One region of the Methylobacterium sp. NPDC097929 genome, then DNA from elsewhere that is predicted to be linked to it. Evidence: predicted binding sites of a transcription regulator. Region 1 holds the regulator's gene; the other holds the start of a gene.

Region 1 (15,046 bases):
CTGCACCTCGACGATTCCGCCCCTGCCGGTGATGACGAAGTTCGCGTCGGTCTCGGCGGCCGAATCCTCGGCGTAGTCGAGGTCGAGCACGGCGGTGCCCTTGTAGATGCCGCAGGAGACCGCCGCGACGTGGTCCTTGAGCGGATCGACCGAGATGATCGAGCGCGCGCGCATCCAGGCGAGGCAATCGTGCAGCGCCACCCAGGCGCCGGTGATCGAGGCCGTGCGGGTGCCGCCATCGGCCTGGAGCACGTCACAATCGACCGTGATCTGACGCTCGCCGAGGGCGGGCAGGTTGGTGACGGCGCGCAGCGAACGGCCGATCAGCCGCTGGATCTCCTGGGTGCGGCCCGAGGGCTTGCCGGAATTGACCTCCCGGCGGGTGCGCTCGTGGGTGGCGCGGGGCAGCATGGCGTATTCGGCCGTCACCCAGCCCTTGCCGGAGCCGCGCAGCCACGGGGGACCGCGCTCCTCAAGCGAGGCGGTGCAGAGCACGCGGGTGTTGCCGAAGGAGACGAGGCAGGAGCCTTCCGCGTAGCGGGCCACCGCCCGCTCCAGCGTGACGTCGCGCATCGCGTCGGGCGCGCGCTTCGAGGGACGCATCCGTGACAAGCTCCGTGTCGAGATCGAAGCCCGCGCTCTTAGGCGCTGTCGCCGTCCGCGGCAACCGCCGGAGCGGCCCACGAAAAAGGCCGCCGTCTTGCGACGGCGGCCTCTTCGCGGACCGGGGCTCAGCGCCAGCGGCGGTGATGCCCGTAATGGCGGTGATGATGGCGCGGTCCGCGGAAGTGGTGGTGGCGGTGCATGTGCCGGCGATGGCGATAGTGGCGGCGCATATGGCGGTGGTGCCGGTACTGCGCCTGCTCGACCATGTCGCTGGCCGGCGCCGCCGTGCCGGCGGCCATCGGGAGCGGGGCAGCCTCGACGGCGCGGGGCGCCGCGACGAGGCCGAGGCCGGTCACGGCGATCGCCAGCGCGGCGACCTTGACCAGAGACTTGCGTACGCCTGTCAGCACTTGTGAGGCTCCTTGTCGTCGGATGCTTGGAAAAGGGCCGGATCGGGACCTTGGCCCTTGCCTGCTAACGGTCCCGGGAGCCGGATTGATCCCGCCCGCGGGCCATTCGCTCGACGTTCGCGGAAATCGGGCGCCGAACGTCGCGGGCTGGAAGGGTTGCGGGCCCGAAGGATTGATCGGCGGCGCCCGAGCCCCCTAAGTGTCTCTCACGAGACGTCCGTCGCACCGCTTCGGCCAGAGGGAAGGCTGCCGGTGATCGTTCGTCTTGCGAGGCTTCCCTCTCCGCCCGTCAGGTTCTGTTCCCTTGTCCGAGACCTTCCAGCCCGCCACGCCGCCGCAGGCCCTCTCCGCGCTCAACGAGCGGGCCCGGGAGATTTTCCGACAGATCGTCGAGAGCTACGTCACCACCGGTGAGCCGGTCGGGTCGCGCAACCTCGCGCGCATCCTGCCGATGAGCCTGTCGCCGGCCTCGATCCGCAACGTGATGGCGGATCTGGAGCATTCCGGGCTGATCTTCGCGCCGCATACCTCGGCCGGGCGCCTGCCCACGGAGATGGGCCTGCGCTTCTTCGTCGATGCGATGATGGAGATCGGTGATGTCGATCTTGCCGAGAAGGCGCGGATCGAGGCGCAGATGCAGGCGGCGGCCTCGCGCCACACCTTCGATTCGGCGCTGGCCGAGGCGTCCTCGCTGCTGTCGGGCATCTCGCGCGGGGCGGGCGTGGTGCTGACCACCAAGGTCGATGCGGGCCTTAAGCACGTGGAGTTCGTGCGGCTCGATGCCCACCGCGCCCTCGTCGTGCTCGTCTCCGTCGACGGCACGGTGGAGAACCGGCTGGTCGATCTGCCGCCGGGCCTGCCGGCGGGGGCCTTGCAGGAGGCCTCGAACTTCCTCAACGCCCGGCTGCGCGGCCGGACGCTCGATTCCCTGCGCGCCGACATCGAGGCCGGGCGCAAAGCCATGAAGCGGGAGCTCGACGCGCTGACCGAGCGGCTGGTCGATGCGGGGCTCGCCACCACCGTCGGCCCGTCCGAGGCGCGCCAGCTCATCGTGCGGGGCCAAGCCAACCTGCTCGACGACCTGCGCGCGGCGGAGGATCTCGAACGCATCCGCCTGCTGTTCAACGATTTGGAGACGCAGAAGGACGTGATCGAGCTGCTCGCGCGGGCCGAGCAGGGCGACGGCGTGCGCATCTTCATCGGCTCGGAGAACAAGCTGTTCTCGCTCTCCGGCTCCTCGATGATCGCCGCGCCGTTCCGCGACGGCGCGCAGAAGATCGTCGGCGTCGTCGGCGTGATCGGCCCGACGCGGCTCAACTACGCCCGCATCGTGCCGATGGTCGACTACACCGCCCGCGTGGTCTCGGGGCTGCTCGACCGGCCGCGATAGGGTTGTTCCGCGCCGACCCTCCGCCGTCATCGCGAGCGGATGCGAAGCGATCCAGGGCCGCGACCCATTCGGACAAGTCGGAGCGCTGGATCGCTTCGGCTCCGCCTCGCGATGACGGACCGCGAATGATCCGGACCATTTTGCGAAGGCGGCTGCCGGCTGGGTGCGAGACTACCCCTAACCGTGAGCCGCCGGGGCGGGGGCAAGGCCGTCCTCGGCCTCGTCGCGCGGTCCGACGAAGCGCCCGAGGCCGCGCCCGAGCAGGCTGCCGAAGCTGTCCATCAGCAGGAACACCGCCGGCACGAAGACCAGCGAGAGCAGGGTCGAGACGATCAGGCCGGCGATCACCGCCACCGCCATGGGCGCGCGGAACTCGCCGCCGATCCCGAGCGCCATCGCGGAGGGCACCATGCCGGCGGCCATGGCGATGGTGGTCATGACGATGGGGCGCGCGCGCTTGCGGCCGGCATCGACGATGGCCGTGACGCGATCGACGCCCGCGCGCATCTCCTCGACCGCGAAGTCAACGAGCATGATCGCGTTCTTCGTCACCAGACCCATCAGCATCAGGATGCCGATGACGACCGGCATCGAGATCGGCATCTTGAAGATCAGGAGGCCGAGGATTGCCCCGCCGATGGAGAGCGGCAGCGAGAACAGGATGGTGAGCGGCTGGAGGAACGAGCCGAACAGCAGCACCAGCACGGCGTAGACCATCATGATGCCGGCGCCCATCGCCATGAGGAAGCCGGAGAAGACCTCCTGCATGATCTCGGCGTCACCCGTCTGGCGGATGGTCACGCCCGGCGGCAGGTTTTTCGCGGTCGGGGTGGCGAGCGCCTGCTCGATCAGCGAGCCGAGTGCGTCCGACCCTTCCATGTTGGCCTCTACCGCCACACGCACCACGCGGTCGTAGCGTTCGATGGCGCCCGGGCCCTGGTCGAGTTCGATGTCGGCCACCGAGGCGAGCGGCACCGCCGTGCCGTTCTTGGCCGGCACCTTCAGGTTCTCGAGCCGCGAGATCGCGCCGCGGGCGCTCTCGGGCAGCTGCACGCGGATCGGGACCTGCCGATCCTTGGCGTTGAACTTGGCGAGGTTGATGCCGATGTCGCCGATCGTGCCGACCCGCACCGTTTCCGCGATCACGTCGGTGGAGACGCCGAGGTCGGCCGCCGCGCCCTCCTTGGGGCGGATACGGACCTCGGTGCGGTTGAGGGGGGCGGTGGACATCACCGAGACGAGGTGCGGGATCGCGGCCATGTCGCGCTGGAGCCGGGCGGCGACCTCCGTCACCACCTCGACATCGGGTCCGCCGACCACGAGGGCGAGGTCGCGCTGGCCGTTCTCGCGCAGGTTCCAGGAGCGGATGTCGGGCTCCTGCGCCAGCAGGCCGGCGATCTCGGTCTCGATCGTCCATTGCCGCTTGTCGCGCTGGCTCTTGGGGCTGAGGTTGACGATGAGCGTGGCGAGCCGCGTCTCCTTCTTGCCGCCGGCCTGACGGCCGCCATCCACGAAGACCGAGGTGACTTCGGGCAGGGCGCGGATGCGCTCGACCACGCGGTCGGAGACGGCGACGGTGTCGGCGAGCCTGGCGCCGGGCGCCAGCTCGATCATGAACAGCGTGCGCGCGTTGTCCTGCTTCGGAATGAAGCCCGAGGGCAGGAGCCGGGTGGAGGCGAGCGAGCCGGCAAACAGCGCGAGCCCTACGAACAGCGTGATCCACTTGTGGCGCACCGACCAGCCCACCAGCCGGCCGTAGGCGCGCATGATCGGGCCTTCCCGCTCCTCCGCGTGCCCGTGGTCGCGCAGGAAGTACGCCGCGAGCAGCGGCGTGATCAGCCGCGCCACCAGCAGGGACATGAACACCGAGACGGCGATGGTGAGCCCGAACTGGATGAAATAGCGGCCGGCGATGCCGCCCATGAAGGAGACGGGGGCGAAGACGGCGATGAGCGTCGCGGTGATGGCGATGACCGCGAGCCCGATCTCGTCGGCCCCCTCGATCGAGGCGCGGTAGGGCGATTTGTCCATCCGCATGTGGCGCACGACGTTCTCGATCTCGACGATGGCGTCGTCGACGAGGATGCCAGTCACGAGCGTGATCGCGAGCAGGCTGATGCCGTTGAGCGTGAAGCCGAGCGCGTCCATCGCCCAGAAGGTCGGCAGCACCGAGAGCGGCAGCGCCACCGCCGCGATCAGCGTGGCACGCCAGTCGCGTAAGAAAAGGAACACCACGAGGACGGCGAGCGCGGCGCCCTCGATCAGCGTGTGCATGGCCGAATCGTAGCTGCCGAGCGTGGCCGCGACCGAGGAGTCGATGGTCTCGAAACGGATCTCGGGATAGCCCTGGCTGAACTCGGCGATCTTCTTCTCGACGCCCGCGGCGACCTCGGCATCGCTGGCGCCCGAGCCGCGCGAGACCGAGAAGGCGACGACCGGCTCGCCGTTGAAGCGGGCGAAGGTGCGCGGCTCCTCGATCGCGTCCTCGACGGTGGCGAGGTCGTCCAGGCGCACCTTGCGGCCGCCGGGCAGGACGATGGAGGTGGCCTTGAGGTCGCGGATGGTGCGCGAGGCCGCCAGCGTGCGGATCGATTGCTCGCGCCCGCCGACCTCGCCGCGCCCGCCCGCCATGTCGGCGGAGGTGACGCGCACCTGCCGGTTCACGTCGGCCGCGGTGATGCCGAGCGCCAGCAGCCGGTCGGGCAGGGGAGTGATGCGGATCTCGCGGGCGACGCCACCGACCCGCTCGACGCCGCCGACGCCCTTCACGCCCTGGAGCGTCCGGGCGACCTTGTCTTCGACGAACCAGGACAATTCTGCGGGCGTCATCGCGGGCGAGGTGACGCCGTAGATCAGGATCGGCAGGCCGGTGATCTCGACGCGCTGGATGACCGGCTCGTCGATCGTGCGCGGCAGGTTGATGCGGATCTTCGAGATCGCATCCTTGACGTCGTTGACGGCGCGGTCGGTGTTCACCTCCAGCCGGAACTCGACCGTGGTGACGGACGAGCCCTCGGTGATCGCCGAGGTGATGTGCTTGACCCCGCGCACGCCCGCGATCGAATCCTCGACCCATTTCGTGACCTGGGTCTGCAATTCGGACGGGGCGGCGCCGCTCTGCGTGATCGAGACCGAGACGATCGGCACGTCCACGTTCGGCATGCGCGTGACGGCCAGCCCCCGGAAGCTGACGAGGCCGAGCACCATCAGCACGAGGAAGAGGACGATGGGCGCGATCGGATTGCGGATCGCCCAGGCGGAGATGTTCAGGCGCATTCGCGCAACCCGTCAGTGAGGTTCGAGCGTGGCCCCGCCGCGCGGCGGAGAGCGGTCAGCGCAGGCCGGCGTCGGCGGTGGCGTTCGGCGAGGGTGCGGCCGAGACCGCGGCCGGCGAGCGGATCGTGGCGGCGGCGACCGGGCGGACACGGTCGCCGTCGCGCAGGAAGCTGCCCGCGCGGGCCACGACCCGTTCGCCCTCGGTCAGGCCGGCGCGAATCTCGATGTCGTCGTCGTCGGACAGGCCGGTGCGCACCTCGCGGGCCTCGACCCGGTCCTCGGCCACGACGAGCACGGAGCTGCGCTTGCCGCCGCCGTAGAGGACGGAGGCCTGGGGCACGGTGACGCCGCGGGTACGGGCGAGTTCGACCGCGCCGCGGGCGAAGGTGCCGATGCGCAGGCGCGCATCGGGATCGAGGCGCACGCGGACCTTGCCGAGGCGGCTCGCCCGGTCGACTTCCGGGTAGACCGCGCGGACGCTCCCGCCAACCCGCTCGCCCTCGCCGATCTCGATATAGGCCGGCGCGCCCTCGCGCAGCAGCGGCAGCTTGGTCTCGATCACCTCGGCTTCCAGCTCGATCTCGCCCCGGGCGATCAGCCGGAACAGCGGTTCCGCCGAGGAGGAGGTCGCCATGCCGATCCGGGCCGTGCGGCGGTTGACGATGCCGGCCTCGGGCGCGCGGATCTCGGTGCGGGCGAGCCGCAGGTCGAGTTCGTCGCGCACGGCCCGGGCCTGGGCCAGCTCGGCCCTGGCCATGGCGAGGCCGTTGCGGGCGAAGGCCAGCTTGCCTTCCGCCTGGCGCAGCGCCGCTGTGCGGCTCTCCATGATGACGGCCGTGGTGTTGCCGGTCTGAATCAGCTGCTTGGCGCGATCATAGGCGAGGCGCGCTTCGAGTTCGGCGGCCTCGGCCTGCTCGATGTTGCTCTGCGCCTGCGGGACGGCGGCGCCGGCCTTGTCGATCAGGGCGTTCTGCTGAGCGATCTGCCGCTCGATCAGGTCACGCGAGAGGCGCGCGAGCACCTGTCCCTTCTCGACGCGCATGCCCTCCTCGACCAGCAACTCGACGAGCCGGTAGCCGTCGATCTCGGGCGTGACCAGGATCTCGTCGCGCGGGACCAGCGTGCCGGTGACGACGACGCTCTCCACGATCTCGCGGCGCTCGGCCTCGACCACGCTGACGATCGGAGCGGGCGCGGTCTTGGCCGGAGCCTGCGCCGTTTCGGCCCATGCGGGACCGAGGCTCAGGGCGGTGAGCACCAGGGCCGGAACGGCCAGGGTCCGAGTCATCGGCCGGCTTCCTTGTCGGCAGGGGGGAGGGCGAGCGCGCCCGAAAGCCCCGCCGCGATCAGCGCCTGGAGCTGAGCGACGGCGGGACGGGCGTCGTAGCCGGGAATGAGCGCCCGGCTGACGATCATGCCCTTCATCAGTGGCGCGATTGCGTCGAACAGGGCGGCGGGATCGCAGTCCGGCGAGGTCTTGAGCGCCTCGAACATCCCGGTCAGCCAGACCCGGCCCTCCTCGTCGCCCCGCTCGACGAGGTCGGCGATGGCGGGGTTGCGGGTGGCTTCCACCCACAGGTCGAGGCGCAGCACCGCGGCCTCGCGGCTGATCTCGATGAAGAAGCGGCTGAGGATGCCCATCAGCGCGCCGCGCCGGTCGCCGGCCCGCTCCATCGCCTCGACGAGGACCGCGCCGCGCTCACGGTCGCGCTCGGCCAGACCGAGGACGACGGCTTCCTTGGAATCGAAGTAGCGGTAGATGTTGCCCGGGCTCATCGAAGCCTCGCGGGCGAGATCCTGCATGGTGGTGCGGTGGAAGCCGTTGCGGACGAAGCAGGCCTCCGCCGCGTCGAGGATATGCTCGCGCCGCACCGCCTGTCCGCTGCGGGCATCGATGACGGCGCCGACGGCGGCGCTCACGACGCGTTTCTCACGCTGTCGGTCCCGGCGGCGCGGCCCGCCTCGCTCACGGACGGCACCGCGGCGCAGGCGCGGGGCTGCAGGTCGAGATCGGCGCAGAGCCGCGCCTGGAAGCCGTCCGGCCCGGCGCCGGTCCAGCCGATCAGGGCGAACCAGCCGAACGCCACGACGGCGCAGAGCAAGAGGTTCGCCGGCGTGCAGACGGCCCGGAGCAGGCGCAGTGGGCTGAAACCGTCCCGGCCATCCGCGTCCATCGCGTGATCGAAGGACCGGGAGAGGAAACCGGCGGATCCGTGGGACAGGCTCATACGCGAACTCCTACGCTCGGGATGCTGATAGTGAACGTTCATTCTCATGTCAATGAACGTTCATTCTCACCGAGCCTCGGGAGAGCTGCCGCTCCACAGGTGCGGCAGTCCTGCCACGCCCGCGCACGCTTCCCGCCGCATTAACGATCCGGTTACCAAGCAGGAATAGCGCAGTCGCCAAGACGGGCGCAGCCGAACGCTCGGAAATCACTGCTTTCGCAAGCACACAATGATCTTGCGAGAGCGAACATCAAGAACAAGCGCTCCGGAACGGCTCCGAGACACAGCATCAGACGCGCCGTTCGAGACACTCGCCATGATCGCCGCAGATTTCATCGCCCTCGCGTGGCATGCCGCGCGTGAACACCTCGACCTGTTCGGAAGCCTGGGGCTCTGCCTCGGCTTTGCCTCCGGCATGATGCCGAGCCGCAGTGCGATCCTCCTGACGGCAGCGGCGTGCTCGGCCAGCTTCGCGCTGCATTACCTGCAACTCGGCGCAACGACCGGGACGGCGATGTGCCTGATCTCGGTGATGCAGAGCCTCGTTGCCGCCCGGTGGATCGGCACGGATGCCCGCGCGGCCTGGGTGGTGCCGCTCTTCGTCGGCAGCAGCCTCGTCGCCGCCTGTCTCACGCTCGCGACCTGGAACGGATGGCCCTCGGCCTGCGCCGGGCTCGGCGCCCTGTTCGCCACCGCCGCACGGCTTCAGGGCGATGCCCAATGCATGCGCCGGTTCTTCCTGGGCGCGTCGTCGTGCTGGATGATCCACAACACGCTGGTCGGCTCGGTCTTCGGCCTGACCTGCGACGTGCTCACGATCTCGGCGCTGCTGGTGGCGCTGCTGCGCGGCGGACCCGCGCGGGTCAGCGAGCCGGCGCTCGTCGCGGCGGAGGCCGAACATTTGCCGGACGATGCGGAGCGTGTCGGACCGCTCCGGGACGCGATCTGATATCGTTTCGGTTTGATCGCCTCGGCCTTTCCCCCACCGTCATCGCGAGGCGGAGCCGATGCGACCCGGAGCGCGACCCGTCCGGACAATGCGGAGCCCTGGATTGCTTCCGCTGAGCCTCGCAAGGACGACGGAAGAGACCGAAGCGATCGAACGGAGGCCGGATGAGACGGAGGCGGAGCGTCCCCGCTCCGCCCCGACGCGCTACTGCGCGAAGAACTTGGGGTCGAGTGCCGAGAGGGCGAGCAGGGGCGGGGGCAGCGCCACGCCGGCGCGCCGCATCGACCGGGCCGCGGCCCGGCAAGCGGCGAGGTCGTTGGCACCGGCCGCCGCCTCGATCTTCTCCACCACCGCCGGGTCGGGCTTCGGGGCGGGCGCGGGCGCCGCCGGGGGCGGGGGAGACTTGGCGAGGGCGTTCGCCTTGGCATTGTGGTTGTCCGCCGGGTTGCCCGACGCCGCGCTGGTGGCGGGGCCGGGGGCCGGCCCGCTTCCGCCCTCGTTCGTCGGGCCGCTGAGGCCCGAGGTCTTCTGCGGTTCGCTGCTGCCCGACGGCTTGGCGCCCTCGGTCTTGCCCGACGGGTTCGAGACGGCGGTCGCCTGCTGCGGCGGCGTCGCGGCGGCCTTGTTGGCCGGCTCCGGCGCCTTCACGAAGGCGACCAGTTCCTGGCACAGGTTGGCCGGCTTGCCCGCGGCGACCGGAATGGGGGCGGCGGCGGGTTGGCCGGCCTCCTGCGCCGACGCCGCGCCGAGAAGGAGCGCGGACGCCGCGAGGCCGCCGACCAGATGCCGGGTGATGGACGCAGGCTTCATCGGGCTCACTCCCTCGTGTCTCGTCGCTTCGTCTCGGCCAGCGCTCAGGAGCGCTTCGGCTGCGAGGCCGTTCCCTCGGCCTTGCCGTGCGGCTCGGCCTCGGACCCCATCTCGTCGGGCGCCGTGTTGCCGTTCCAGCGGGGGCCCACGAGGTTGGTGCCGGGCTCCGAGACCCGGGCGCCGGAGGTGGCGAAGGCCTGATAGGCGAACTTCTGGCTGCTGGTGAGCGCAAGCATCGCCAGCACCCCGAGGGCGATCGCGGCAACGATGGCGGCGAGGAAGGCTTTCATGGTCGTGTCGTCCCTGGAGGCCTCAGGCCTCGATGAGCGCGGATCGTCTGCCCCTCGGCGAGGGCCGGCCCGCGCAGCCGGCCCTGACTCCTGTCACTCGGCCGGAGCCGGATGGCCCTTGAGCTGCGGCCCGCTGGCGGTGCGCGCCTGCTCTTTCTCGACCCAAAGGTCGTGGTGCGCGCGGGCCCAGGCGAGATCCACCTTGCCGCTGCCCATGGCGTCGTAGGCGCCCTCCATGCCGAGCGTACCGATATAGATGTGGGCGAGGATGCCGGCGATGAAGACGATGCCGATCAGCGAGTGGATCACCTGCATGACCTGCATGCCGTTGATGTCGAGGAGCGCGAACGGGAAGAGCATCATCAGCCCGGTCGCGCCCATGGCGGCGCCGAACCCGGCCACCATCCAGAACACGCCCTTCTGGCCGGCATTGAAGCGGCCCGCATGCGGGTGGCCCTTGCCGATCAGGCCGCCGCCGGCCTTGATCCAGGCCCAGTCGACCTTGCTGGGGATGTTGTCGCGCACCCAGACGACGAACATGAAGGCGACGCCGAGCATGAACGGCCACGCGAGGTAGACGTGGCTGTACTTGGCCCATTGCGAGACGGCGCCGAAGGCGTCGGGGCCGATCAGCGGCATCAGCAGCCGCTTGCCGAAGATGTAGTTCAGGCCCGACAGCGAGAGGATGATGAAGCAGACTGCCGTCATCCAGTGCGTGAAGCGCTCGAAGGCGTTGAAGCGCACGATCTTCTTCCCCGATTCCTGGCTATGCTCCATCATGATGCGGCCGCGGAAGAGGAAGAACGCGCCGAGCGCGGCCACCATGCCGAGGATGGCGAGCGCGCCGATCCAGGGCAGCCAGCCCTCGCGGAAGTTCTGATACTCGCGGCCCTGCGGCTGGATCAGGTTGGCGGCCTTGCCGTCGGGAATCGAGATCCGGCCCCGGATCTTCGAATCCTGCTTGAACAGAAGCTCCTCGTTCACCGAATCCGCCGTCGGGCGCGCACCCATCGGGTTCTGGCCGTCGGCCTGGATCGGGTTCTGGGCCTGCACCGGAGCAAAGGCCGCCGGCGCCGCGACCAGCATCGCCGCGACGAGGAGGGTGCTGAAGAGGGTCGTTACCCGCCGCATCGGCTTATCCTTTCCAGGCGTCTCTTGGTTGGGTCCCGCGGGCGTCCTTCGCGCCCGCGGAGCCGGATCAGATCGCGACGGTCTCGCGGTAGGCCGTCTTCCAGCCCCAGGCCCCGGAGCCGTAGCCGCGCTTGATCACACGCTGCTTGTAGATCTCGGCGATCATCTCGCCGTCACCCGCCAGCAGCGCTTTGGTCGAGCACATCTCGGCGCAGAGCGGCAGCTTGCCCTCGGCCAGACGGTTCGAGCCGTACTTCTCGTACTCGGCGGTCGAGAAGTCGGCCTCCGGGCCGCCCGAGCAGTAGGTGCACTTGTCCATCTTGCCGCGCGAACCGAAGTTCCCGACGCGCGGATACTGGGGCGCGCCGAACGGGCAGGCATAGAAGCAGTAGCCGCAGCCGATGCAGATGTCCTTGGAGTGCAGCACCACCGCGTCGGCGGTCGTGTAGAAGCAGTTCACCGGGCACACCGCCGCGCAGGGCGCGTCGGTGCAGTGCATGCAGGCCATGGAGACCGAGCGCTCGCCGGGCTTGCCGTCGTTGAGGGTGACGACGCGGCGGCGGTTGATGCCCCACGGCACCTCGTGCTCGTTCTTGCAGGCCGTGACGCAGGCGTTGCACTCGATGCAGCGGTCCGCGTCGCAGAGGAACTTCATCCGGGCCATGGTTCGGGTCGCTCCTCTCAGGCCGCTTTGATCTGGCACAGGGTGCACTTCGTTTCCTGCATGCCCGTCACAGGATCGAAGCCGTAGGTCGTCACGGTGTTCACGCTCTCGCCGAGCACCACCGGGTCGGTGCCCTTCGGGTAGTAGTCGCGCATGTCCTTGCCCTGGTACCAACCGGAGAAGTGGAAGGGCATGAAGGCCACGCCCTTGCCGACGCGGTCGGTCACCAGCGCCTTCACCTTGGCCTTCGAGCTATTCTCCGGCCCGGTGACCCAGACGAACTGGCCGTCCTTGATGCCGCGCTCGGCCGCGTCGCCGGTGTTGATCTCGACGAACATGTCCTGCTGCAGCTCGGCCAGCCACGGATTCGAGCGCGTCTCCTCGCCGCCGCCCTCGTATTCCACGAGGCGTCCGGAGGTGAGGATGATCGGGAAGTCCTTGGCCACGCCGCGATCCACCACCGACTTCTGCACCGAGAAGCCGATGTTCGGCATGCGCAGCTGCCGCTCGTCGGGCCGGGTCGGGTACTTCGCGACGAGGTCGGGACGGGAGGAGTAGACCGGCTCGCGATGCACCGGCACCGGGTCGGGCAGGTTCCAGGCATTGGCCCGGGCCTTGCCGTTGCCGAAGGGCGAGACGCCGTGGTCCAGGCAGACCCGCTGAATGCCGCCGGACAGGTCGGTGGCCCAGCTGACGGTGTCGGGTTTCTCGCCGCCGATCTTGAGGATCGTGGCCAGTTCCTCGGGCGTCAGGTCACGGTCCCAGCCGAGCTTCTTGAACACCCCGAAGGTTAATTCGGGGTAGCCGTCGGTCAGGTCCGAGCCCCTCGAGAAGGAATCTTCGGCCAGAAGCGTCTGCCCGTTGCGCTCCGTGCCGAAGCGCGCGCGGAAGGTGCCGCCGCCCTCCTTCACGTGGAGGTTGGTGTTGTAGAGGATGGCCGAGCCCGGATGACGGATCTCGGGCTTGCCCCAGCACGGCCAGGGCAGGCCGTAATAGTCGCCGCCGACCTCCGGATCGTCCTTGGGGGCGCGCAGCGTCACCAGATCGAACTTGTGCTGATTGCGCATATGCGCCTTCAGCCGCTCCGGCGATTGACCGCAATAGCCCGTCGACCAGCCGCCGCGGTTGATCTCGCGCAGGATGTCCTCGGCTTCCGGAATGCCGTCGACGACCTTGATGTTCTTGCACAGCTTGTCGGCGAAGCCGAGTTTCTGCGCGAGCTTGTAGAGAACCTCGTAGTCGTTCTTCGACTCGAAGGCCGGCTTCACGACCTGCTCGCCCCACTGGATCGAGCGGTTCGAGGCGGTGCGCGAGCCGTCCATCTCCAGAGACGTGCAGATCGGCAGCAGGTAGGTGTTGTCCTGCCGGGCATCGAGCGCGGCGAAGGTGGTCGGATGCGGGTCGGCGACCACCAGCAGTTCCAGCTTGTTCATGCCCTCGATCGCCTCGGGCATGCGGGTCACGGTGTTGCCGCCGTGGCCGAACACCATGAAGGCCTTGATCGGGCTGCGCTGGTCGATCTGCTCAGGCGGCAGGTTCACGGCATCGAACCAGCGGGTCGAGGTGATGCCGGGCGCTTCCATGTTCTCCTTGCGGGTGCGGGCCTTGCGGCCGGCCGCCGCCGGGACCTCATCGAAGCGCGACTGCAGCCACTCGTACTCGACGTCCCAGACGCGGGCCCAGTGGCGCCAGCCGCCCTCGACGAGGCCGTAATAGAGCGGCAGCGAGGTGACATCGAGGCCCAGATCCGTCGCGCCCTGCACGTTGGTGTGGCCGCGGAAGATGTTGGCGCCGGTGCCCGGCTTGCCGACATTGCCGGTGGCCAGGCACAGGATGCAGAGCGCGCGCACGTTGGCGGTGCCGACCGTGTGCTGAGTCGCGCCCATGCACCAGATCAGGGTCGCCGGCTTCTCCTTGGCGAACTTCTCCGCGACGCGCTTGAGCTGCTCGCCCGGCACGCCGGAGACGCGCTCGACCTCGTCGGGCGTCCACTTGGCGACTTCCTTGCGCACGTCGTCCATCGCGTAGACGCGCTGGGCAATGAACTCCTTGTCCTCCCAGCCATTCTGGAAGATGTGCCAGAGGATGCCCCACACCACCGGGATGTCGGTGCCGGAGCGGATGCGCACGTATTCGGTGGCGTGAGCGGCCGTACGGGTGAAGCGCGGATCGATGACGATCATGTTCGCGCGGTTGATCTCCTTGCCCGACAGCACGTGCTGCAGGGAGACCGGGTGCGCTTCGGCGGGGTTGCCGCCGAGGATGATCATCGTCTTGGCGTTGCGGATGTCGTTGTAGGAATTGGTCTGAGCGCCGTAGCCCCAGGTGTTGGCCACGCCGGCCACGGTGGTGGAGTGGCAGATGCGTGCCTGATGGTCGATCGAGTTCGTGCCCCAGAGGGCGGCGAACTTGCGCATCAGGTAGGAGGCCTCGTTGGTGAACTTGGCCGAGCCGAGCCAGTAGACCGAATCCGCGCCATTCTTCTCACGAATCTGGATCAGCTTGTCGCCGATCTCCTCGTAGGCCTGATCCCACGAGATCCGCTTCCACTGCCCGCCTTCGAGCTTCATTGGGTACTTGAGGCGGCGGTCGGAGGAGACGAGTTCGCGGATGGCCGCGCCCTTGGCGCAGTGCGTGCCGCGGTTGATCGGGCTGGCATAGGACGGCTCCTGGCCGACCCAGACGCCGTTCACCACCTCGGCCGTGACCGTGCAGCCCACCGAGCAGTGGGTGCAGACGTTCTTCTTGATCACCGTGTCCGGTCCGACGGCGGAGGAGCCGGCGGCCTTGGCCTTGCGCACCGATCCGAGCTGGATCGTGCCGGCCGCCGCGAGCGCACCGGCGGTCAGCCCGGACTTGCGGAGGAAGGCGCGGCGGTCGAGCACGCCCGACGCGAGGCCGGCGGCGACGGCCTGATGCTTGGTGCGAGCAGCCTCGCCGCTCTTGCGCTTGATCAGCATGGCAGCCTCACTTGGGGCCGATGGAAGACTTGGGACCGGTCGACGCCGGATCGGTGTTCTTCTTGAGGGTCTCGTACCCGTTGGTGCGGTAGAACGCCTTCACGTGGTCGCTCTCGCGGTAGCGGGCCTTGGTCTCGTCGTTGCCGGGATCGTAGGCCTGTGCCTCCGTCGCTCCCATCGGCGAAGCGACCGCCGCCGCGGCGGCCACGGTGCTGCCCCCGAGCGCCCGAAAGAACTGGCGACGACCGAGCGTCTTCGGATCCTGTCGCATCACCCTCGTCTCCTCCGGCGGCTGCCTGTGATGACAACGCGCCTCGATTCCGTTTGTCACG
Region 2 (15,046 bases), on a different contig from region 1:
CTCGATCGCGCTGGGCACCTCGGAGGTCACGCCGCTGGAGCTGGTCGGCGCCTATTGCGCCTTCGCCAATGGCGGCACGGGCGTGATTCCCTACGTCATCGCGACCATCAAGAGCGCCAACGGAAAGGTGCTCTACAAGCGCGGCGAGGGCGGGCTCGGCCGCGTCATCGACCCGAACGCGGTCGGCATGATGAACGCGATGATGCACGAGGTCTTCACCGCGGGCACGGCCCGCAAGGGCGACATCCCGGGCTGGGAACTCGCGGGCAAGACCGGCACGAGCCAGGATTTCCGCGATGCGTGGTTCGTCGGTTACTCGGCCACGCTCGTGACCGGCGTCTGGCTCGGCAACGACGACGGCGAGCCCACGAAGAAGGCCTCGGGCGGCAACCTGCCGGTGGACATCTGGAAGACCTACATGACCGCGGCGCTCAAGGGCGAGAAGCCCGTCGGCCTGCCCGGCATGAACCGCTGGCGCGCCCCCCGCCCCGAGGCGCAGCCCGAGCGCGAGAGCGGCCCCGGCGGCCTGATCGGCGCGCTCCTGGGAGAACCGGAGCACACCGCCTCCGCCCTCCCCCCGCGCCCGGTCCCCGGCGCCCGGCCGCGCGGACCGAGCCAGGACGACCGCAACTTCCTCGAGAAGCTGTTCGGGATCGGCGATTAGGATTGCCTGAAGCTCCCGGAGCGGGCGTCCGAAACCGCCCGTTTCTTTTCGGCCTCGGCGGGGCCGGTGCATGGTCCGAACCCTGCATCGGCGCCCCGCGCCACATTCGCGCCACGATGCGGGAATGAGCCTGCGCGGCCCGACGTTCGGCGCGGATGTTTCGTTCGCGCCGCCGGGCGACCGAGAGAGGGACTTCCGTGCCGACCCGCCTGCCCCGACACCGTTCGCAGGGCTCTCCGGGCCCGGCGCGCGCGACGGGCGCCGAGACGCTGCTCGAACCGTTCGTCACGACGTTCGCCGGCCATCGGAGCCGAAGCTGATGCTGCCGCACCATCGCTGGTTCTGGCTGCTGATTCTGCTCGCGGCTGGCGGGGCGGGCCTGCTCTACAACGTCATCTTCGCGGGCGGAGCGACGCCGGCGGCCGGCTTCACCTACGGGCTCTGCGTCGGCATCTCGGCGCTCGCCTTCGACCGCGGCGTGCTGCTCTCGGGCGTCCAGTCGCGCATCCGGCGCCTGCCCGCCGGGCTCTACGTGGTTGCCGCGGAACTCTCCTACGTGGCGATGATCGTGGTCGGGAACGCGCTCGGCGGCTTCGTCGTCTGGCTGCTCGGCCTGACCGGGGACAGCTTGGAGGAGGCGGTGCGGACGACGCCGCGGGTGCTGGCCTACGCGCTCGCCGTCTCGGCCCTGCTCGTCTTCGTGATCCGCATGCGCGACCTGATCGGCGGCGAGGTCTTCATCAACTTCCTCATCGGCCGCTACCACCGCCCGGTCGAGGAGGAGCGCATCTTCCTGTTCCTCGACGTGGTGGGCTCCACCGCCTTCGCCGAGACGCACGGCGACCTGCGGGCGCAGGAATTCCTGAGCGCCGTCTTCGCCACCCTGGCCGAACCCGTGCGCCGCTTCCACGGCTCGACGGACGACTATATCGGCGACCTCGCCATGATCACCTGGCCGATGGAGCGCGGCCTCAAGGACGCGCGCTGCGTCGCCTGCCTGTTCGCCGTGCGCGACCGGATCGAGGCCGAGGCCGCGGCCTGGGAGGAGCGGTTCGGCAGCGTGCCGCGCCTGCGGGCGGGCCTGCATGGCGGCCCGGTGGTGACGGCGGAAGTCGGGGTGGACCGGCACAAGATCGCCTATTTCGGCGATGCCGTGAACGTGGTCGCCCGGGTCGAGGCCCTGTGCCGTCCGCTCGGCGTCGACACCCTGATCTCGGAGGATCTGCTCGCTCGCCTGCCGCGTCTGCCCGAGGGCGTCACCGTCCGCCCGATGGGCACCCAGGTGCTGCGCGGGCGCGGCCAGCCGCTCTCGGTCGCGACGCTCGAGCGGAACAGGGCGATCGAGGCCACGCCGCAGAGTCCGGCGGCGCCGGCCATCGCCGTGCGCTGACCCGGTGGCCGAAGGCCGGCCCGCGCTCGAAGTCCGTCAGGCGCTCCGAAGCAGCAGCAGGATCGCCGCGACCGCCATCACGGCCAGCGTCGCGATGATGCCGCCGCCACGGCAGGCGAACTGGCGCGGCGAGTTTGCCGGGGCGAACATGCCGATCGGGTGCAGGATGCGGGCGATCACCAGCACGATCAGCAGGCCGCGGACCCAGCCGGGCGCGCCGCCGGCCGCCTCGTAGAGCCCGATCAGGATCAGGGTGAACGGAACGTATTCCTGGAAATTCGCGTGCGAGCGGATGCGCCGCTGCAGCCCATCCTGCCCGCCGTCGCCGAACAGGACGTTGCCGCCGAGCCGACCGCCGATCACCCATCCGGACAGGCCGGCGTAGATCAGGCCCAGGATCGCGGCGTAGAAGGCGGTGATCGTCGGAAACGTCATGAGGCGGCTCGTCCTGGCGGGCGCATCCCCGGAATGGCGGATGTCGTCGGCGCTTCGCAAAAGACGGTCATCCCAGCCTTGTTCCGCGTCACACGCGATCGCGAACGGCCTTTCGCCGTGACCGGTCGCGCGGGCGGCAGAACCCGGTCATCCTCCGGTGCACAGTCCGTCACGGGTGCCTCGGCACCGGTTGACCTGTGTTGCCCGAAGCTTGTCGGATGAGGCATGCGGGGCCGGTCCGATCCGGCGGGGCGGCGGCGCGGAAGGGGCGAACGGTGGGCGGCAAGCTGATTGCGGTGGCGAACATGAAGGGCGGGGTCGGCAAGACCACGACCGTCGTGATGCTCGCCGAGGCCCTGGCCGCGGGCGGGTCGCGCGTGCTCGTGATCGATCTCGACCCGCAGTCGAGCGTGTCCGTCTGCCTCGCGGGCGATGCGATGCTGGGCCAGATGATCACCCGCGGGCGCACGCTCGAAGCCTATCTCGCCCTCAAGCTCATCACCCGGCACAAGCCGGATCTGGCTGCCCGCATCCAGTCGGGCGTCAGTCTGACGATGCACAAGAACGCGCCCCTCACCCTCTCGCTTCTGCCCTCCGGCCCGCATCTGCGTCTCATCGAGCGCGAGATCATCTACGAATTGACCGAGCGGAAATTCTCGATGCACGCGATCGAGGACAAGCTCTGGAAGATCTTCCACGAGGATTTCGTGCCGCTGGCCGAAGCCTACGATTACGTGTTCTTCGATTGCGCCCCGGGCATCTCACCGATGACCGAAGTGGCGGTGCGGGCCGCCGACCTCGTCCTCGTGACCTCGATCCCGGACTTTCTCTCGACCTACGGCCTCAACGCCTTCGTCGAGACGATCTGGCGGCGCTCGACCCGGCAGGCGAGCCACATCGCGCCGAAGAGCGCGCCCTACGTCCTCGTGACCCGCTTCCAGGCCCAGGTGCGCCAGCATCAGCAGACTCTGGCCCGGCTCCAGGCGGAGGCCGATGCCGCGGATGCGGGCTTCCGGCTCCTCCAGACCCGCATCCCGCAGGCGGCCGCGCTCGCCGATGCGCTGGTGCCGACGAACGGGGCGCCCCCGACCTTCTCGGCCAAGTATGGCGCCCATGTCCCGAACGTGCTGATTCCGCTCGTCGCGGAAGTGAAGGAAATCCTCCATGGCCCTTGATGTCGACGGTTTCGCGGTGCTGCAGGCGATCGCCGCCGCCCCCGAGGCGTTCCCCGACATCCGCACCGAGATCCCGAAGGCCGCCCGCGCCCTGGTCGTGCGACAGTTGAAGGCGCGGGGCCTGCGCCCGGCCTCCCTGCGCCTGATCCGCGAGGTGCTGGGCGGCGAGACCTTCGCCCTGATCGCCGACGGCATGAGCGAGGCGGAGGTGAAGGGCGTCGTCACGCGCCTCGACCCGCACCATCCCTCGCTCAAGACCGCGACGCCGGGCTGGCATCGGCACCGCCTGACGGCCCTGGCTGCCGGGGAAGCCCCGCTGCGCAAGGGGGAGTCGGCTGCCGCCGCCAAGCCGGCTGCGGCCCGGGAGCCCCCGCCCGAGCGCGCTCTCGGCAGCCGTCCCTTCGCTGCGACCTGGGACGGCAAGGACCACGACGCGCCCGCGCGAAAGCCGGAGCGCGACAAGAAAGAGGACAAGAAAGAGAAGAAGGCCAAGAAGAAGAAGGGCTGAAGCCCCGCCCCGTCGCGGCGTCTCCCGGGCCGAGGTTTCGATGCGCCTTCCGATGAACCGGTGTCCGCTTCGTCGGAAGGGGATTTAGCGCTCGTCCGGGAACAGAATCGCGTAGCGCGCCTGGAGAGCTGCGAGCCGGCCTTGGCCCTGCAGCACCGCCACCCGGTGGTCGCGTACGACGGCGAGGAGCCCCTCGGCCATCTCCGCCTCGCCGGTCAGGAGCGCCCGCTCCGAGATCAGGGCGAGCTGATCGGCCATCAGGCCGTCGATCCGGATTCCGTCGGCAAGGGTCCGCATCAGGCTCTGCATCTCGTTGCGGGACGAGGAGGCGTGAGGGGATGGGACGGGTGTTCGGTCTGGCACGGGATTGATGGGGGATCGGACCTGAGAAGCCTTCCAGCTTCTCCACCCGCCGGGCCTGCGGCTATTGCATAGGATAGGTCGCGCCCACCTTTTTCAGGACACCGTCCGGCGTTCCCGGCATGCCCCTTCTCGGTTCACGCTTAGTAGCGTGGCTTTAAACCGTCTCCGTCATCGCGAGCGGCAACGAAGCGATCCAGGGCGCGGCGTCTCAGGAAAGGTCGCACCCTGGATTGCTTTCGCTGAGCCTCGCAAGGACGACGAAAGAGACCGAAGCGATCAATCGGAAACCGTATTAGAAGTCCATGCCACCATGCCGCCGCCGGGCCCGGGTTGTCCCTCTTCGGTGCGTCGGCGACCATGGCTTCCATGATCACCACCAGGCCGGCGACCGAGGTCGCGTCTTGGAGGGCGGTGCGCACGATCTCGGTCGGTATGAACCGCCGAGGACTAGTCAGACATCTCCGTTCTCAATGCTAGATCTTAGGCGCTCTCGTAAATCATTTAGAGATTCAAATGCTGATTTGTCGTATTCGTCCTTTTTGTCGCGGAATGTCCACCAATTTTTGATTAAAGACGAAACGCCATCCAAAAAGATCTGTTTCTGGACGTTATCAATTTCATCGAAGTAGAAAGACGAATCGTTGAATTCAACGGAAGCTTTAAGATCTCTGGCAAACGGTGTGCCGTCTGCTCGGCCAGCAACGTAGTCTAGCACCACATGTAGTAAGCCGCGCGAGCAGCCCCATACATCGCGGTCGGTTATCTTTATTAGACCCATATCAAAGTCCAATTATTAGGATCTTGCCTTTTTGTCTCGGAGAAAGAGACAATATAAATTTATGATGCTTTGTATTTCGCTTTGCCTCAAGCCCGATCCGTTTATCGGTACAAAATTAATGCCGCTTGTATTTGAAACTGCGCGTTTCTCTGCGATTAGAGCGTAAAGCAATTTGGGCGTAAAAAAGAAGGGCCGCCTCTCGGCGACCCCTCTCCCGTCTCTCGATGGTGGCGTGGACTTAGAAGTCCATGCCGCCCATGCCGCCGCCGGGCATCGCCGGGGCCGGGCTGTCCTTCTTCGGCGCGTCGGCGACCATGGCTTCCGTGGTCACCAGCAGGCCGGCGACGGAGGCCGCGTCCTGAAGGGCGGTGCGCACGACCTTGGCCGGATCGACGATGCCGGCCTGGATCATGTCGACGTACTCTTCGGTCTGAGCGTTGAAGCCGAAGGTCTCGGAGCCGGTGTTGTCGGTGATCTTGCCGACGACGATCGAACCCTCGACGCCCGCGTTCTGGGCGATCTGGCGCAGCGGAGCCTCAAGCGCCTTGAGGACGATCTTGATGCCGGCCTGGACGTCCGGGATGTCGGACTTCAGCTCGGCGACCGCCTTCTTGGCCCGCAGGAGCGCGGTGCCGCCGCCCGGAACGATGCCCTCTTCCACCGCGGCGCGGGTGGCGTTGAGCGCGTCGTCCACGCGGTCCTTCTTCTCCTTGACCTCGACCTCGGTCGCGCCGCCGACGCGGATCACCGCGACGCCGCCCGCGATCTTGGCCAGACGCTCCTGGAGCTTCTCACGGTCGTAGTCCGAGGTGGTCTCCTCGATCTGCGCCTTGATCTGCCCGACGCGGGCCTCGATGTCGGCCTTCTCGCCGAGACCGTCGATGATCGTGGTGTTCTCCTTCTCGATGCGGACGCGCTTGGCGCGGCCGAGCATCGGCAGGGCGACGTTCTCGAGCTTGATGCCGAGATCCTCGGAGATGGTCTGGCCCTTGGTGAGGATCGCGATGTCCTCGAGCATCGCCTTGCGGCGATCACCGAAGCCCGGAGCCTTCACGGCCGCGACCTTGAGGCCGCCGCGCAGCTTGTTCACGACGAGCGTGGCCAGAGCCTCGCCCTCGATGTCCTCGGCGATGATGACGAGCGGCTTGCCGGTCTGCACCACGGCCTCGAGCACCGGCAGCATCGGCTGCAGCGAGGAGAGCTTCTTCTCGTGGATGAGGATGTAGGGATCCTCGAGCTCGGCGACCATCTTCTCGGCGTTGGTCACGAAGTACGGCGAGAGGTAGCCGCGGTCGAACTGCATGCCCTCGACGACGTCGAGTTCGGTCTCGGCGGTCTTGGCCTCCTCGACGGTGATGACGCCCTCGTTGCCCACCTTCTGCATGGCGTGGGCGATCATCTCGCCGATCTCCTTGTCGCCGTTGGCGGAGATCGTGCCGACCTGGGCGACCTCTTCGGAGGAGGCGACCTTCTTGGCCCGCGCCGTGATGTCCTTCACGGCGGCCTGGGTGGCCAAGTCGATGCCGCGCTTCAGGTCCATCGGGTTGATGCCGGCGGCGACGTACTTGGCGCCCTCGCGGACGATGGCCTGGGCCAGCACGGTCGCGGTGGTGGTGCCGTCACCGGCGATGTCGTTGGTCTTCGAGGCCACTTCGCGCACCATCTGTGCGCCCATGTTCTCGAAGCGGTCGGCGAGCTCGATCTCCTTGGCGACGGTGACGCCGTCCTTGGTGATGCGGGGCGCGCCGAAGCTCTTCTCGATCACGACGTTGCGGCCCTTGGGGCCGAGGGTGACCTTGACGGCATCCGCGAGGATGTCGACGCCGCGCAGCATCTTGTCGCGAGCGTCGGCGGAGAAACGAACGTCTTTCGCTGCCATGTGAGTACCTGCCTCAGATGAGAGTGTCGGATGCCCTGAAGCGCGCGGGAGCGGCCTCGAAGGGCGGTGAAGCGGGCGTCGGCCTTAGGCGGCGACGACGCCCATGATGTCGGATTCCTTCATGATGAGGAGATCCTGGCCGTCGATCTTGACCTCGGTGCCGGACCACTTGCCGAACAGCACGCGGTCACCGACCTTCACGTCGAGGGCGTTGACGCGGCCCTGCTCGTCACGGGCACCCGGGCCGACGGCGACGATCTCGCCCTCTTGCGGCTTCTCCTTGGCGGTGTCCGGAATGATGATGCCGCCCTTCGTCTTCTCTTCGCTCTCGATGCGACGGACGACGACGCGGTCGTGCAGCGGACGGAACTTCATGAGCTGCCCTCTTGCTTCGAATGTGCGGTTGGTCTTCATGCGGCCGGAGGCGACCGCGCTCCACCCAGTTTGTTAGCACTCCTAACGAGTGAGTGCTAACGACGGTCGCGAGATAGGCCCGCGCCGGAAGCGAGTCAAGGCGCAGCTTCTCCCAGGCGGCTGCGCGGGCGCAGGATTTTTCCGGCCGGCGCCGGATTGGGGAAGACGCACGCGATGATCAGCCTTCACGGGCCCGACGGCGCGGTCGAGGCCGGCGCCACCGGCTCGCCGGGCCACGCCGTCTGGATCGACCTGAACGATCCGACCGCCGAGGAGGCGGCTCAGGTCGAGCGGACGACGGGTATCCGTGTGCCCTCGCGCTCGGCGCTCAGCGAGGTGGAATCCTCGAGCCGCCTGCGGCGCAACCGCGACGGCCTCTCGCTCTCGACGCCGATGGTGACCTTCGACCGGGCCGATTTCAGCCTGAAGCCTCTCGGCTTCCTGCTCACGCCCGACCACCTCGTCACGGTGCGTTTCCACGACCTGCGCGCCATCGATGCCGTGCGCAAGCGCGTGGATGAGCGGGACGGCGACGGCAGCACGAGCACGCGCATGTTCCTGCTCGTGGTCGAGGAGCTGGTCGACAACCTCGCCGACCTCCTGGAGGAGATGTCGGCCGACCTCGATGCCCTGTCCACGCGCATCTTCGACTTCGACGCCGGCGCCCGGCCCGGCGCGCGCAAAGGAGATGCGACCGCCCCGAAGCGCCGCGACCTCGCCCTGCGCCGCCTGCTCCGCGCGGTCGGGCGTCATGGCAAGTCGCTGGCGAAGGTCCGCGCGAGCCTGCTCGGGCTCGGGCGGGTCGTGGCCTTCGCCAAGGGCGAGTGCGGTCAGATCCTCGCGGAGGACGACCTGCCCCGCTTCGACACCCTGGCGCAGGACGTCGCCTCGCTGGACGAGTTCGAGACGCGGATGTCCGAAACCGTCCAGTTCCTGCTCGACGCCACCCTCGGGCTCATCAACATCGAGCAGAACAACGCCTTCCGGGTTCTCACCGTCGTCTCGGTGGTCGGCGTGCCCCCGACCTTGGTCGCGTCGATCTACGGCATGAACTTCAAGCACATGCCCGAGCTGGACTGGGCCTACGGCTACCCCTACGGCCTCGCGCTCGTCGCGATCTCGGCCGTCGTGCCGCTGATCTACTTCCGGGTGAAGGGGTGGCTCTGAGCACCGGATCACGAATCCGAGTGCCGAAATCCGTTTAGCCTGTCGCTTCAGGCTTCCTTTGCCGCCGGCTGCGAGGCTCGCGCCTTGAGAAAGCCTCTCGAACCTGATGAGGGGCACGAGAAGGAGCCTCGGGCTCGACCCGCGGGCGCGCGAATTCCTGAGCCATGGCCGTCATCGCCGCCTTCGTCCTCAATGCCGGGCTGAACTTCGTCCTCGGCATCGCCATCGCCCGGATGCTGGGGCCGGCCGATTTCGGCCGCTTCGCGCTGGCGACGGCCGGGGCGGTGGTGCTCAACACGATCCTGTTCGAGTGGCTGCGCCTCTCGGCGACGCGGTTCTACTCGGCCCGCGTGCGTGAGGCCGAGCCCTGGATCCGCCAGGGGCTCGACCGGGCCTACGCCGTTCTCGCCCTCGCCCTGTTCGCGGCCGCCGCGCTCTGCGCCGGGCTCGGGATCGCCGTCGATCCGACCCCGCAGGGCCACCTCGTCATGACCGCCGGCACCATGATCGCGGCCATCGGCATCGGCCTGTTCGACTATCACGCCGCGCTCGCCCGCGCCCGCTTCATCGGCGGCGCCTATCTGCGGCTCGTGGTGTGGAAGAACGCGCTGGCCTTCGTGCTGATGGCCGGCACGGCGTATCTCTTCCCCCAGCCGGTCTGGGTGCTGGTCGCGGCCGGCGTGAGCCAGTTCCTGGCGGTGCTTCCCCTGCGGAAGGTGCTCGGGGACGCGCCCGCCCGTCCCCACGGCAGAGGCCGCGAGACGCTGCGCCTGTTCGCGGCCTATGGCCTGCCCCTGATCGCGGCCAACGCCGTCTATCAGCTCCTGCCCTTCCTCAACCGCGCCGCCATCGCCGGCACGGCGGGCTTCGCCGAAGCGGGCTACTTCGCGCTCGCCGCCGATCTCGGCTCGCGGGCCTTCTCGACGCTGGGCGCCGCGCTCGACCTGCTGCTGTTCCAGATCGCCGTGCAGGCGGAGGAGCACCATGGCCGCGAGGCGGCGGAGGCGCAGGTCTCGCGCAACATCGCCGTGGTGGTGGCCCTGCTCCTGCCCTGCGCCGCCGGCTACTGGGCGGTGACGCCCGCGCTCCAGGCGCTGATCGTGCCCGAGGCGTTCCGGGGACCGTTCGCGATCTACACCAACCTCTTGATCCCGGGGCTGTTCTTTCTCTCGATCATGAACTTCGCCCTCAACCCGATCTTCCAGATCCGCCGCCGTACCAGCCCGGTCGTGGCCGCCGCCCTGCTCGGGCTCGCGGTCAACGGCCTCGGCCTCGCGCTCCTGCCCCGGCTGATGGGCCCCGAGGGTGTCGCCCTCGCGCAGACCCTCGGCCTCCTCGCGGCGGTCGCCCTGCTCGCCGCCCGGGCGCTGACGGGCGCGCGGCGCCTGCGCCTGCCCCTGCGCGACCTCACGCTCACGGCCGGCGCCTGCCTCGCCATGCTCCTGGCCGTGCTGCCCCTGCGCGGATTGGAGCCGATGCTGGCGCTCCCGGCCTGCATCGCGGCCGGCGTCGCCGTCTACGGCGCCCTGGTCTGGTTCCTCAATATCGCCGGGCTGCGCAGCGCCCTGCGCGAACGCTTTCCGAACAGGCTCTCAGCGGCGGCCCGCTAGGGCCGGCTTGCCAGAGCGCGCCAATCGGGGTTTGAGTCCGGCGGCTGCATAAGACGCCCAAAAGAAGCCCACGGGACGGAAACGATGACCTCATACGCGCCGGCCAACGAGCAGGAGGCGGCCGCCATCGTGGCGCAGGCCGCCGGCCGGTCGGAACCGCTGCGGCTCGTCGGCGGCGGCACCAAGGCGGCGCTTGGCCGCCCGCCCCAGGACGAGGCGACGCTCTCCGCTGCGGGGCTGACCGGCATCACCCTCTACGAGCCGGCCGAGATGGTGGTCGCGGCCCGCGCCGGCACGCCGCTCGCCGAGGTCGAGGCGCTGCTGGCCGAGCGCGGTCAGATGCTGCCCTTCGAGCCGATGGATCACCGCCCGCTCCTGGCCTCGACGGGCGAGCCCAGCTTCGGCGCGGTGGCGGCAGCCAACAATTCGGGACCGCGCCGGATCAACGCGGGCGCGGCCCGCGACAGCCTGATCGGCGTGCGCTTCGTCAACGGCCGCGGCCAGCCCATCAAGTCGGGCGGGCGGGTGATGAAGAACGTCACCGGCCTCGACCTCGTGAAGCTGATGGCCGGCTCCTGGGGCACGCTGGGGCTGCTGACGGAGGTGACCTTCAAGGTCCTGCCGAAGCAGGAGCAGACCTCCACCCTCGTGCTGCCGGGGCTGGACGACACGGCGGCGGTCGAGGCGCTCTGCGCCGCCCTCGGCTCGCCCTTCGAGCTGACCGGTGCGGCCCATCTCCCGGCGGGGATCGGCGGGCCGGAGGCGCGCACGCTGATGCGCGTCGAGGGCTTCGCCAAGTCGGTCGCCTACCGGCTCGGCGAGTTGCGCCGCCTGCTGCGCCGCTACGGCGAGCCGCGGATCGTCGAGGGCGAGGAGGGCGCCGCGCTCTGGCGCGCCGTGCGCGACGCCACCCCGCTCGCCGAACCCCGCGAGGCCGCGATCTGGCGCATCTCGACCGCGCCGACCCGCGGACCGGCGGTGACGGCAGCGATCGCGGCGGGACGGCCCGCGCGCTGGTTCTACGATTGGGGCGGCGGCCTGATCTGGCTCGCCACCGAGGCGTCCGACGATGCCGGCGCCGCCGCGATCCGCGCGGCGGTGAAGGCGGCGGGAAGCGGCCACGCCACCCTGGTGCGCGCCCCGGACGCCCTGCGCGCCGCGATCCCCGTCTTCGATCCGCTGCCCGAGCCGCTGATGCGGATCACCGCCGGCATCAAGGCCGCGCACGACCCCGCCGGGATCTTCAATCCCGGCCGGATGTATGCGGGCGTCTGAGCAGGCCGCGCGTCATACCCAATCAAATCCGGTTGATTCCTTCGGGATGGCGGATTTGGGCTTCGCTCAGGCGCCGCGCGGGCTTGCCGATACGGCGCCCGCTGATCCGAGCGGAAGCCGCATCAGAACAGCTGGCGCAGGGCGGCGTAGAGCAGGCCGGCCATCACGATCGCCGCCGGCAGGGTCAGCAGCCACGCGGCGGCGAGGTTGCGCACCGTGCTCCATTGCAGCCCGGCGCCGCTCGCCGCCATGGTGCCGGCGACGCCGCTCGACAGGATGTGGGTGGTTGAGACCGGCAGGCCGTAGGCCTCCGCGAGGCCGATGGTCCCGGCCGCCACCATCTCCGCCGAGGCGCCCTGGGCGTAGGTGAGGTGTTTCTTGCCGATCCGGCTGCCGACGGTGACGACGATGCGCTTCCAGCCCACCATCGTACCGAGGCCGAGCGCCAGGGCGACCGAGACCTTCACCCAGGTCGGAATGTAGCGGGTGCCGTCGTTCAGGCTCTGCTCGTAGGCCTTGACCGCCTCAGCCTCCTCCCCGGCGAAGGTGCCTTCCCGCTTGGCCAGGCCGTGGAGCGCGTCGCCCGCGAGATACATGTCGTTGCGCAGGTTCGGCGTCGCCTCGGCCGGTACGTGGCGGATGGCGCCGTACGCCTTCACCTTGGTGGCGATGTCCGCCGTCAGCGTCGTCAGCGCGGCGTAGACTGCCGGTCGGTCGAGATCTCCCTTGCCGAGCGCTTCCTTGACCTGCCGGCGGGCCTCGGCCGGGTCGCGGGGCGGAGCGACCGCGCCGGCCCGGTTCCGAAGGATGCCTCCGGCGCGTTCCGAGACCTCGACGAAATGCGGCGTGGCCGATTCCGCCATAGTGCGGTTGAGCGCGTAGGCGGTGGGCGCGGCGCCGATCAGGATCAGCATGATCAGGCCCATGCCCTTCTGCCCGTCATTGCCGCCATGGGCGAAGGAGACGCCGCCGCAGGTGAGGATGAGCAGGCCGCGAATCCAGAGCGGGGGCGGCGCGTCGCGGGCCGGCTCCTGATAGAGGGCGCGGTTGCGGATCACGAGGCGCATGGCCAGGAGCAGCAGGCCGGCCATGACGAAGCCGAGCACCGGGCTGAAGAGCAGGGCGCGCAGCACGCTCCAGGCCTGATCCCACTGGACGCCGGAGGTGGACTGGCCCTCCGGCGCGAGAAGCTGGTTGGCGAGGCCGACCCCGAGCACGGAGTCGATCAGGGCGTGCGAGGAGGAGTTCGGCAGGCCGACGGCCCAGGTGCCGAGATTCCAGAAGATCGCCGCCAGCAGCAGGGCGAAGATCATGGCGTAGCCGGCCGGGGAGCCCGCCGTCAGCACTAGCTCGACGGGCAGCAGCGTCACCACGCTGTAGGCGACCGCGCCGGTCGAGACCACGACGCCGAGAAAGTTGAGGACGCCCGAATACACCACGGCCGCGACCGGCGGCAGGCTATGGGTGTAGATCACCGTGGCGACGGCGTTGGCGGTGTCGTGGAAGCCGTTCACGAACTCGAAGCCCAGCGCGATGAGGAGCGCGAGGCCCAGGAGCACGAAGGCGCCGATGGCGAGCGGCGGCTGGCCGGCGGCCTGCATGTCCGCGACGAGGTTGTAGAGCGCGTAGCCGAGACCGCCGACGAGCACGAGGGCGAAGAGCGCCGGGCCGGCCGGATGCATCCGGCCGTCGAGGTTGGGCCCGCGCGATGGGGGAGCGGAGGCGGCCGAGCCCTGCCTCTCCAAGCTGACGGCGTCGGACATTCGAACCTCAGGTGCACGGTGGATCGGCAACGCAAGGCACGCCTGCCGGACCCCTCCCGGGCCTCCGCGGGCGGTGGACAGGAGGCGGTCCGGCCACCACAATCGCCTCGTTCAGGTCCGGACGGCCGGGCCGGAACGAGGAGCGCTTGGACTTCCGGTGGCGAGAGCGGCCGACGCCGGATCGGCCTAACAAGGAAATGGCCGGGCCGAAGTTCCGTGAACATTTGATGACGCGTGTGGCTGCCGAGCGGGGATCTTGAGGTATCGTGCCTGTGACTGAGAGAGCGCTGGTGGGGCCGAGGTCAGGAGGGCCGAAGCGTGCGGTCGGCCGCTTCCGCGGCGGCGGGGACCTGCCATGCTGACGGCTCTGCTCTGCCTGGCGCTCCTCGTCGTGCTGATCCTGATGGTGGTCCGGCGGCGCCATCTGACCATTCTGATGAGCATCGCCAGCCTGATCGGCGCCATACTGGGCCTGATCTGGCTTCAGGATCTCGGGCTGCTGCCGGGCTCGCAGGGACCGCTGAGCCACAAGCGGCCGACCACGGTCGAGGATGTGCGCCGCTAAGCGCAGCCCCGGCCGGACGGAACTCTTCCGACCCTCGCGCGTCTGTTGCGGTGACACCGGCCCGTAGGCCGAAGCCCGTCCGAATGGAGCCCTCCGGTGCGCAATCTGATCCTCCTTCTGATCCTGCTCGGCGCCGGCTTCGTGCTGACGGCGATGTACGTCGCGCCGGGCCAGCCCGAGCTGCGCGGCTGGTACGAGACCAATGCCTGCCCGCATCTCGACCGGATCAGCCCGCAGATCTGCGCGCCCATCCGTGCCGCCCGGGGCGGCTATCGCATCTGAGGCAACGCTTGCGTCGCGCGCTCGACTGGTTCTTCCGCGATCGGCGCAGCGGCGCCATCGTGATCGGGCAGTGGCCGAACCTGCCGCTCTGGATCTTCGCCGTGACGGCGGGCGCGAGTTGGCTGCTGGAGATGGCGATGCCCGGTCTGCCGGTGCTCGTCTTCCTGATCCTGCGGATCGTCGCCCTCGTGAGCCTCGCGGTCTGGGCGGCGGATGAGATCCTACGGGGCGTGAATCCCTGGCGGCGCTGCCTCGGCGCGGCCGTTCTGGTCGGGCTGGTGCTCAGCCTTGCGGGCCGCCTGTGAGCGTGAGCGCGCCCTACGACCTCCTCGTCATCGGCGGCGGCATCAACGGCACCGGCATCGCCCGCGACGCCGCCGGGCGGGGCCTGCGCGTGCTGCTCTGCGAGCGGGGGGATCTGGCCGAGCACACCTCCTCCGCCTCGACCAAGCTGATCCATGGCGGTCTGCGCTACCTCGAACAATACGAGTTCAGGCTGGTGCGCGAGGCCCTGGCCGAGCGCGAGCGGCTGATGCGGCTCGCGCCCCACATCATCTGGCCGCTGCGCTTCGTTCTGCCCCACGATGCGGGCCTGCGCCCGGCCTGGATGCTGCGGCTCGGCCTGTTCCTCTACGATCACCTCTCGCGCCTGAAGGCGCTGCCGGGCTCGCAGGCCCTGCGCCTGACCAGCGACGGCCTCGGGGCGCCGCTCCAGCCCCGGCTGACCCGCGGCTTCGCCTACTCCGATTGCTGGGTCGAGGACAGCCGCCTCGTCGTG

The links. The regulator HrcA, encoded in region 1, represses chaperone genes, less so after heat shock. The targets are predictions, from matches to a motif close to GTTAGCACTCNCNNNNNGNGAGTGCTAAC.
Region 2: a site for HrcA is predicted at 7,639-7,667, ahead of groES (co-chaperone GroES). Genes of this name have one in related genera too.

Annotation. Positions count from the first base shown of each region.
Region 1 is NZ_JBMVEP010000007.1:130,785-145,830, reverse strand. Features, by position in the region: gene rph (ribonuclease PH) at 1-603, opposite strand, end outside; gene ACPCJR_RS17440 (hypothetical protein) at 732-1,016, opposite strand; gene hrcA (heat-inducible transcriptional repressor HrcA) at 1,321-2,406, shown strand; gene ACPCJR_RS17430 (efflux RND transporter permease subunit) at 2,584-5,682, opposite strand; gene ACPCJR_RS17425 (efflux RND transporter periplasmic adaptor subunit) at 5,738-6,970, opposite strand; gene ACPCJR_RS17420 (TetR/AcrR family transcriptional regulator) at 6,967-7,602, opposite strand; gene ACPCJR_RS17415 (hypothetical protein) at 7,599-7,910, opposite strand; gene ACPCJR_RS17410 (YgjV family protein) at 8,227-8,859, shown strand; gene ACPCJR_RS17405 (hypothetical protein) at 9,064-9,669, opposite strand; gene ACPCJR_RS17400 (hypothetical protein) at 9,714-9,959, opposite strand; gene ACPCJR_RS17395 (formate dehydrogenase subunit gamma) at 10,053-11,090, opposite strand; gene fdh3B (formate dehydrogenase FDH3 subunit beta) at 11,158-11,754, opposite strand; gene ACPCJR_RS17385 (formate dehydrogenase subunit alpha) at 11,772-14,714, opposite strand; gene ACPCJR_RS17380 (formate dehydrogenase) at 14,722-14,985, opposite strand.
Region 2 is NZ_JBMVEP010000002.1:135,173-150,218, reverse strand. Features, by position in the region: gene ACPCJR_RS08755 (transglycosylase domain-containing protein) at 1-664, shown strand, start outside; gene ACPCJR_RS08750 (adenylate/guanylate cyclase domain-containing protein) at 984-2,054, shown strand; gene ACPCJR_RS08745 (MAPEG family protein) at 2,091-2,489, opposite strand; gene ACPCJR_RS08740 (ParA family protein) at 2,765-3,664, shown strand; gene ACPCJR_RS08735 (hypothetical protein) at 3,654-4,172, shown strand; gene ACPCJR_RS08730 (hypothetical protein) at 4,257-4,469, opposite strand; gene ACPCJR_RS08725 (hypothetical protein) at 4,987-5,325, opposite strand; gene groL (chaperonin GroEL) at 5,552-7,192, opposite strand; gene groES (co-chaperone GroES) at 7,277-7,567, opposite strand; gene ACPCJR_RS08710 (magnesium transporter CorA family protein) at 7,781-8,773, shown strand; gene ACPCJR_RS08705 (lipopolysaccharide biosynthesis protein) at 8,938-10,383, shown strand; gene glcE (glycolate oxidase subunit GlcE) at 10,468-11,658, shown strand; gene ACPCJR_RS08695 (inorganic phosphate transporter) at 11,781-13,421, opposite strand; gene ACPCJR_RS08690 (hypothetical protein) at 13,777-13,986, shown strand; gene ACPCJR_RS08685 (hypothetical protein) at 14,083-14,268, shown strand; gene ACPCJR_RS08680 (hypothetical protein) at 14,277-14,573, shown strand; gene glpD (glycerol-3-phosphate dehydrogenase) at 14,576-15,046, shown strand, end outside.